DNA from 4 places in the Bacillus tuaregi genome. Region 4 is predicted to be linked to each of the others. Evidence: riboswitches for the same ligand, from Rfam matches in the RefSeq annotation. Region 4 holds a riboswitch; each other region holds the start of a gene.

Region 1 (2,202 bases), 2.8 Mb from region 4:
AGCAATTAAATAGTCCTTTACCCGTGGTTCAATCCCTGTAGCAATGATAGCTGCGATTGTGGAAATATAGCCATCGACTACAACAGGAACACGGTTAGCGGCCGCTCCTAGCATCACACCTGCCATACCGCCAATTTCCAAACCACCCACCTTTGCTAATACATCAATAGCATCATGGGGGTTTGGCTCGTTAATAAGTATAGCTCTCCTAATTACCTCCGCTTTGTGCTCAATCCCCCCCTTGCCTAATCCTGCCCCTCTCCCAGTGATCCCTATTGGATCACAATTTAGTAATACAGACAATATCGCCGTACTTGGTGTCGTGTTAGCAATCCCCATTTCACCTGTTCCAAGGATTTGAGCACCTTTAGCCATTTCGTCATTGGCGATTTCAATGCCTACTTCAATCGCTTTTACTGCCTCTTCCCTTGTCATGGCAGGGCCTTTTGCCATATTCTCTGTCCCGTTTTTTACCTTTCTCAGAATAATCCCCACATCAGGCGGCAGCTCACTTTTTATACCTATATCAACCGGGACAATGCGCGCACCTGATACCTGTCCAATGACACAAACACCTGTAAGTCCCTTGGCAAAATTTAGAGTCTGTGCAACGGTAACCTCCTGCGGATTATTCGTTACGCCTTCCTCATAAACCCCATGGTCACCCGCCATAACAATAATTGCCTTCTCGTCAAATGAGGGTTCCAAATTTTTTGTAATACCCGCTAGCTGCACGGCCAAATCCTCCAGCTTCCCTAAGCTCTTCGCCGGCTTAATCAGATTATCTACTCTTTCCCTCGCTAAGGTTGTGATTCCATGGTCCAAGCACTCAATCTTCTCAAGTGTTTTCTGTAATAATGACATTCTCTTCATCCTCCTTAAATAAAAAAGCCTGCAGCTTATTTGAATACCAAATAAACTACAGACTTTTCCATCATCTATATCCATCAAAGCAAACAGGCAGGTCTCCTGGCTTAGGATCATCACTTCATCAGCCCTTCCCAGAGGTATACTCCAGTGGCATTTCCAATGAAACTCCCCATTACAGTGGCGGGACCGCTGGAGACTCTCACTCCATTCCCTATTCTCCCTAAAAGGGCACCCAATGCTTTTATGCACTTTTTCATCCAATAACATAACAAGGATTTCTGCTATCGTCAAGATGCAGATGAACTGGTCTATTTAATTTTTTTATACAGCTTCTGACTTACACTTAGCTCTTCATATGAATCACTTATTTCCAAATAGTAGAGTGATTCCTTATCACCAAGACCAAGAATACCAAACATGCCTAGGCTTTCGTAAAAAAGCTTATGCACTTTTTTTTGCAAGCCTTTATTAAAATAAATTAGGACATTCCTGCACAGAATCACATGAAAGGTATTAAAGGACCGGTCTGAGACAAGATTATGCTGAGCGAATACGACATTTTTGGTTAAAAACGGATCAAATTTTACCCCATTCGTTGTTACACAGTAATAATCTGAGAAGGCTTGCTTGCCTCCAGCCTGGATATAATTATTCGTATATTTCTTCATATTTTCGATTGGAAATAATCCACTCTTAGCAGTTTTCAGTACGTTCGGATTGATATCAGTTGCATAAAGCTTGGCATTTTCATAGAGACCTTCCTCATGCAGCAACATGGCCATTGAATACACTTCTTCCCCTGTCGAACAGCCTGCATGCCAAATTCTAATCGATGGATACGTGCGTAATAATGGTACAACCTTTTCTCTAAATGCTCTAAAAAAGAGAGGGTCTCGAAACATCTCTGTGACATTGATGGAAAAATCAGCAATAAATCGTTGTAAACAGGCAGCATCATGAAGGATCTTTTCAAGCAGCCCTGTGATACTGGTCAATTTTTCAGCATGAACCCGATGCCAGACTCTCCTTCGAATCGAAGGATAGGCATAATCACGGAAATCATATCCGCACCAATCATAGACACCCTTTAATAACAATTCAATTTCGATTTTTTCTAATTCACCTTCGGAACCCTCATCAATTGATAATATACTAGTATCCATTGAATTGATCATTCACATACAGTATCCCTTCTTCTTTAATATAGCCAGACCTTTATCAAGGAAATAAGCTTCTCAGGGTCAATTGGCTTTACAATATAATCCGAGGCCCCGGCTTCCAAGCACTTCTCCCGGTCATTTTTCATTGCCTTCGCTGTCAGCGCAATAATCG
Region 2 (2,202 bases), 1.9 Mb from region 4:
CCGAATAAGATTAAGAAAGCCGCCCCTACCGCTGATCCAGAGGCAACCCCTAATGTATACGGATCGGCTAATGGATTGCGCAGCACTCCCTGAAAGCCGGCCCCAGCCAGTGATAAGCAGGCTCCAACAAGAATCGCAAGGAAAACTCGCGGCAAACGAACCTTTAAGATAATCTGCTGTGCTGATTCAGGCCAATTGGGATCCATGAAGCTTTTAACAAAAGGAACCTGGTGTAAAAGAATTCCCCAAACCTGCGAAAGTGGTAACTGAGCAGAACCAAGCGATAAACTAATAACAACGGATAGGAGAAGGAGAACGAAACACGCTCCCCCCCATAGTGCTAATCTCTTTTTCATTTTTCAATTGAACCTGGATAAATGGCTTCAGCGATTTGTTTTAGTGCCACTGTGATGCGAGGACCAGGTCTGGACATAATCATTCCTTCTATCCCTGTCACATGGCCTTCTTGAACCGCGGTAATTTTATCCCAGCCATTTCGAGATTGAATAAGCTCTTCTAAAGGTTTCCCAGATTTATCATCCACCACATTGGCAGTATAGATGATGACATCGGGGTTATCCTGGATAATCTTCTCTGCATTAATGGCGTTCCAGCCCTCTGTATCAGCGGCAATATTTACGCCTCCTGCCAATGTAATCAGTTCATCCATGAATTCACCCTTACCAACCGTCCAGCCTGGAGAAAATTCGATGTAGACTTTTTTCTTATCCTCTTCCTCTATGGCAGCAGCCGCTTCCGTTACGGTACGAATATCCTCTTTCATTTGGGCGACAAGCTCCTCCGCCTTTTCCTGTGTATCAGTAATAATCCCGATTTGAATAATATTATTTAGAATATCATCCATCTTTTTCGGCTCTGTTTTATACAATTTTAGACCTAACCCACGGAATTTTTCTGCAATATCATCCTTCATGGAAATGCCACCGACTACTAAATCCGGATTCACCGCCATAATCGCTTCTTCATTTGGCTTTGTCACACCGCCTACTTTTGGTTTGTCTTTCGCTGCTTCTGGGTAATCATCAAAATCAGATACACCATAAATTTTATCACCAAGGCCTAAGGCAAAAAGAATCTCTGTCTCGGATGGAGAGGTGGAAACAATCCTTTCCGGCGCTTGGTCAAAAGTGATTTCAACTCCTGTTGCATCCTTCACCGTAAGCGGGTAAACGGTGGCTTTCTCGTTTGTTTTCTCTGTTTCTGTTTCAAAGGTGCGGTTATTCTCACCATCCGAAGTCTCTTGCGTTGTCCCACAAGCGCTCATTATGACCATTATCCATACGGTCAAAATACATACCAATACTTTTTTCATTCCTCAATCTCTTCCCTTCGTTAATTGTTCGAGAGGAGCTTGATGTGCTGAAGTCTTTCCTTACAACGAAAAACCCTGCTTCCATTTGGAAACAGGGCGCGCGAAATCAGAATATATAAAAAACACTGATTCTGCCGATCCTTTTCCACGAAGGATTTCGTTGGCAAGCTAAATAGGCAGGTTTCCTGGCTTACGGGTTAAGTGACTTCCTCTCCTTCCCATTCCAGATTTGGAACAGTGGTACTGCGAGGTCATCCCCGAATAACAGTGGCGGGACCGCGCCGGATTCGCACCGGCTTCCCTTTTAACCTTATCAAAGATAAGGCACCTACTAGCTATGTAAGATTCAATTAGTCAAGCAATTTTCTCATCTAGTATTCTAGCACAATCGTTTCAATAATCAACTCTTTATTTTCATAGAATAGGAAAAAATGCCAGGCACCACCCATTTGTACCGAATATCATCATGGTTAAGATAAACTGAACTTTAGATTTCATTATCTTTTACAGATTTTCCGAACGGGAAAGCCCATGCAGGTCGCAGACCGTCTTTAGACATGGGATATCATATTCACAAATGGAATCTGGGATGATTCGGATTGGGACCTTTTCTAGCGTTGCCTCACACTGGCTCCCTAACATGATAAAAATTTTCCAGAAGGATTACCCCATGATCGATTTTGAATTGCTGCTTGGGGCTTATACAGAAATTGAGAGCTGGATTCTAAATGGACGTGTCGACTTTGGCTTTTTACGGCTGCCGACAAAAGCAGAGTTTGAAACGATCTTTCTAGAGCAAGACCGTTTACTGGTGGTGCTTCCGGAATACCATTCTCTTGCTGCTTGCGAAAAGCCAGAATTGATATTAC
Region 3 (2,202 bases), 1.7 Mb from region 4:
GGACTTCCGTTTTCGGTGCATTGACAGGAAGCTGTAAATAGTTTGCACCGATGCGATAGCGCTGTGTATCGGAGTATGAAAAGGTTCGACCCTGAAGCATTTTATCATCTGAAAAATCCATACCATCAACAAGCACACCTGTCCCGAAGGCAGCCTGCTCAATTTCTGCGTGGAAATCAGCTGGATTGCGGTCGAGCACCATTCGTCCTACTGGCAGCCAAGGGAATTTTTCCTCTGGCCAAAGCTTTGTGTCATCAAGCGGATCAAAATCGAGCTCCGGATGATAATCATCCTCCATAATCTGAACAAAAAGCTCCCATTCCGGATAATCCCCGCACTCAATCGCTTCATATAAATCCTGTGTCGCATGACCAACGTTCTTTGCTTGAATCCTGTCCGCCTCTTCCTGGGTTAAATTACGAATGCCTTGTTTCGGCTCCCAGTGGTATTTCACCAGCACTGCCTCGCCCTTGGCATTCACCCATTTATAGGTATTGACTCCTGAGCCCTGCATATGGCGGTAGGTGGCGGGAATTCCCCATGGTGAAAAAAGAAAAGTAATCATATGTGTTGCTTCAGGTGTTCGGGATACAAAATCAAACATCCTCTGTGGATGGGAAACATTCGAAGCCGGGTCGGCTTTAAAAGCGTGAATCATATCTGGAAACTTCATCGCATCGCGGATAAAGAAAATCTTCAGGTTGTTCCCAACCAAATCCCAGTTTCCATCTTCCGTATACATTTTCACCGCAAAGCCGCGCGGATCTCGTGCCGTTTCTGGTGAGTCCTTTGCTCCAGCAACAGTAGAGAATCGCACCATTAGAGGAGTCCGTTTCCCAGCCCCTGAAAATACCTTTGCCCGAGTATATTTTTCTACCGGTTCATTGCCCACTTTTCCATAGGTTTCAAAATATCCGAAGGCTCCTGTTCCTCGTGCATGTACAACACGCTCCGGAATTTCTTCACGGTCAAAATGGGATATTTTTTCAATGAAATGGTAATTCTCTAGTGTTGCTGGACCTCGGTCACCGATGGTCCGAATATTTTGATTATCAGATACTGGATGCCCCTGACGTGTGGTCAACGTCTCACGCTTTACTTCCTGTTCATTCCTATCTTTGTTCTCTGCCAAATAATAAAACCCCCTCGATATTCGTTACCCTTATATCTTGTTTGTTTTTGTAAAATTTATACAATCGGAGAGATGGTTTTTACAAAAAATACAAATTGATTTATAGGATTGATAACAAAAGTGCTTGCGTAAACTGGCATTCCTTAAACAAGCAAGAATAATCCCTGCAGAGTGACACCACAGGGATTCATGAAAAATGATTAAAAAGTGTAACGATGATGTTGCCTTATAATTTATACCAGCCTGTAAATTCGCCTTTTTCTCTAGCAATCTCCACACATGTTTCGACTGTTGGAGCTGTAATGATAAATAAACCATCGCTGAAAAAGAACCCCATTTTAACCATAAATATCCCCTCCCTTCTTCATATAAAAAGGCTGCCTCATAGGTAGTAGGCAGCCTTAGATGGAAACGTTGGGAAATGGAAAAAAACGAACGTCTCCACTTCCTAGTCCCCGAGAAAATGTTTGATTGGTTTTATGCAGGCAGGTCTCCTGGCTTCGCTTCATTCTACGATTCCCTTCCCGAGCAAGAGCACAGTGGTCATGAATCATCGTCAGCATTACAGTTGCGGGGACAGCGTCGGAATTACACCGATCTTCCCTATTAAACTACATTACGTAGTACCTTTATAAAACGAATATAAAATTGTAATTCTACCAACATTATTGTAGCATATAAAAATAGTTAAAACAATTATATATATTCTGTCAATTCATTTTTGTTGAATAATTTTTGAGGTGGTCGTTTTCAGGAACTGTTGAAATTTCATTTTTTTGACTAGAATCATGCTGCAAACAATGGCTTTTTCCTCCATCCTCCCCACTTAAAATAAGAAAATGCAAAAATGCTGCTAAAAATGAAACTAATTCCCATGCCAAGAGCAATCCCATTCTGACCTATTAAATGTGAGCAAAAAAAGGTTAGAGGATAACGAAGCAGCCAAAAGGACAGGATGTTCAGGATTAACACCTGGTACATGGCTCCTGCCGCCCTAACAATTCCATTGAGAATGAAATTGAGCCCGATAAAGGGATAGAAGAAAGCAATGATTTTTAAATAATCCGTAC
Region 4 (2,202 bases):
ACAATCGGTGTACCCCCACTGCTTCTTTCCTTTCCGTTCACCATCGCAAGGGCTGCTCTTGCCATTTCTAATGAGCTTTGTTTGACTACTGGTGCTTCTGTATGGGATCCCTTATCTAATGCTAGATTGCCTTCCTGTTCTAATGACCATGGCTCTGCCTCTTTTTTTAGTCGCTGATGCGGCTTTAAAGCCTGCTCCTCGTCATTTAACGTATACTTCCTTTGATAACCACGCGGGGTAATGATTAGGTTGTCATACAAAAAGGTTGAAGAGTTCCCGATAATAACGGTTGTCAGCATCCCAATGTCATGATTAAGCATTTCTGCTAGATTAGTAATCACAACATTTTGACGGTCACGGTAAGCACTTTTCACAAGTCCTACAGGCGTTTCAGGCGAACGATACTTCAGCAGGATTTTCTGTGTTTCAATAATTTGCCTTGTTCGTCTGCCGCTTCGCGGATTGTAGAGTGCAATCACAAAATCAGCCTGGGCAGCTGCTTCCACCCGTTTGGCGATTAGCCCCCACGGTGTGAGATGGTCACTCAAACTAATCGTGCAAGAATCATGCATAACTGGCGCTCCCAGGAGAGAAGCGCATGAGTTAATAGCCGAGATTCCCGGTACGATTTCTACCTCAACTCCTGTGGCTTCCTTCCAGCCCTTTTCAATCAATACTTCATAAATCAGACCTGCCATGCCATAGACACCAGCATCTCCACTCGATATAACCGCTACTTTTTTGCCGCTCTCAGCCTGCTTTACTGCTTCCTGCGCTCTCGAAACCTCCTCGGTCATACCGGTACTAACGACGGTTTGCTCATTGAGAAAGTGTTCAATTAACTCAACATATGTTTTATAACCGATTACTAAGTCACTTTCCTGAATCACCTCCACTGCGCGTCCTGTAATATGTTTGAAATCCCCTGGACCAAATCCTACAACAAATAATTTTCCTCTTTCCATAATCGAATCTCTCCTTTACCCTTTTGTAACAGGACCTTTCCGGATTCCTTCTGGAGGGGAAGCTGCTGGATTAGGTACCATCGCCCCATTCATCCATTGGTAAATTTTATTTCCCTCAAGGCCGTCACCCTGTAGGTCACGTACAATTTGACGTGCTGTCTCTTGTGAATCAACCCGATACCAGTTGCCCTCCGGATAGGCAATAACGATACATGCATCCTGACATCTGCCATTACATCGAGTCCGTGTCGTATGAATCTGTGTGTCCAACTCAAGCCTAGTAATTTCATGACGAACGGCTAACGTCACCTCTTCCCCGCCTTTTCTCATACAACTGCTGCCATTACAAATAAATAGGTGTGATTTTGTTCCTTCAAGATTCCAAGTGGTCACTTTTTCCTCCCCCTTTTATGAATGCGCAAGCGCAAAATAAAAAACCTTAACTGTTAGAGTTAAGGTTTTAGAAGCCAAATAATTAGAAAAGTAAACAAACTAAACTTTTCACACCATTTCAATGCCTCTACCTTTCCCTCCGAAAAGTATCGTACTGCATTTAAAAGTAGGTCTCCTGGCTTCGCTTCATCTTACTCTTGTCCCTTCCCGGTTTTCACCAGTGGCATTGACAATTTCATCAGCTTTACAGTAGCGGGGGCTGCTTCGGATTTACACCGAATTCCCTTTTATCCCTTAAAACTAACTTAGGGAACTTCTAAATGATCACTATTTAATTTTCCTGTATTCTAAATTATGGACTAATCATAAAACATATTCCAAAATTTTTAAACAGGATATTTTTTAGATTAATAGCTATGTATTTATTATAATAGGCATTTTTCGGTCAAATTGTAAATATATATCTTTTGTAATATTTTCCTAGAAGGATTTACGTCCACATGTTATACTGATGACGATTCCTAAAACTTCATAAACTTTATGGTGCATATTTTATATGCGTAATAGGGAAGTCGGTTCAAGTCCGACGCGGTCCCGCCACTGTAATGGGGAGCAAAATTACATGTTTAACCACTGTCTTTTAAAGGCGGGAAGGTTGTAATTAGCGATGATCCAAAGCCAGGAGACCTGCCATAAAGCGTCAACCGTTTCAACCTACGAGGATAGGGGGGGCGAATATTTTCAGCCTTATGTTTCATTTAACCGTGATGCAACAGCTGACAATCCGTACTTCTTTCATCATGAAAGGAGTATTTTTTATGGGGAAATTTAATTGGTATAGCAA

What was found. Region 4 has a riboswitch for cobalamin ahead of BQ5321_RS21915 ((2Fe-2S) ferredoxin domain-containing protein). Riboswitches for the same ligand answer to the same signal wherever they lie in the genome.
Region 1: linked by a shared signal. The riboswitch ahead of cobT (nicotinate-nucleotide--dimethylbenzimidazole phosphoribosyltransferase) and the one ahead of BQ5321_RS21915 ((2Fe-2S) ferredoxin domain-containing protein) in region 4 are both predicted to bind cobalamin.
Region 2: linked by a shared signal. The riboswitch ahead of BQ5321_RS12410 (ABC transporter substrate-binding protein) and the one ahead of BQ5321_RS21915 ((2Fe-2S) ferredoxin domain-containing protein) in region 4 are both predicted to bind cobalamin.
Region 3: linked by a shared signal. The riboswitch ahead of BQ5321_RS13755 (catalase) and the one ahead of BQ5321_RS21915 ((2Fe-2S) ferredoxin domain-containing protein) in region 4 are both predicted to bind cobalamin.

What each region holds. Positions count from the first base shown of each region.
Region 1 covers NZ_LT629731.1:1,294,786-1,296,987, reverse strand. The annotation lists gene cobT (nicotinate-nucleotide--dimethylbenzimidazole phosphoribosyltransferase) at 1-864, opposite strand, end outside; cobalamin riboswitch at 943-1,121, opposite strand; gene BQ5321_RS08455 (CheR family methyltransferase) at 1,179-2,045, opposite strand; gene BQ5321_RS08450 (response regulator) at 2,069-2,202, opposite strand, start outside.
Region 2 covers NZ_LT629731.1:2,112,699-2,114,900, reverse strand. The annotation lists gene BQ5321_RS12415 (FecCD family ABC transporter permease) at 1-356, opposite strand, end outside; gene BQ5321_RS12410 (ABC transporter substrate-binding protein) at 353-1,333, opposite strand; cobalamin riboswitch at 1,492-1,679, opposite strand; partial or broken gene BQ5321_RS12405 (LysR family transcriptional regulator substrate-binding protein) at 1,911-2,202, shown strand, end outside.
Region 3 covers NZ_LT629731.1:2,397,626-2,399,827, forward strand. The annotation lists gene BQ5321_RS13755 (catalase) at 1-1,132, opposite strand, end outside; cobalamin riboswitch at 1,600-1,778, opposite strand; gene BQ5321_RS13760 (MATE family efflux transporter) at 1,919-2,202, opposite strand, start outside.
Region 4 covers NZ_LT629731.1:4,060,949-4,063,150, forward strand. The annotation lists gene cobJ (precorrin-3B C(17)-methyltransferase) at 1-965, opposite strand, end outside; gene BQ5321_RS21915 ((2Fe-2S) ferredoxin domain-containing protein) at 981-1,358, opposite strand; cobalamin riboswitch at 1,507-1,691, opposite strand; cobalamin riboswitch at 1,883-2,067, shown strand.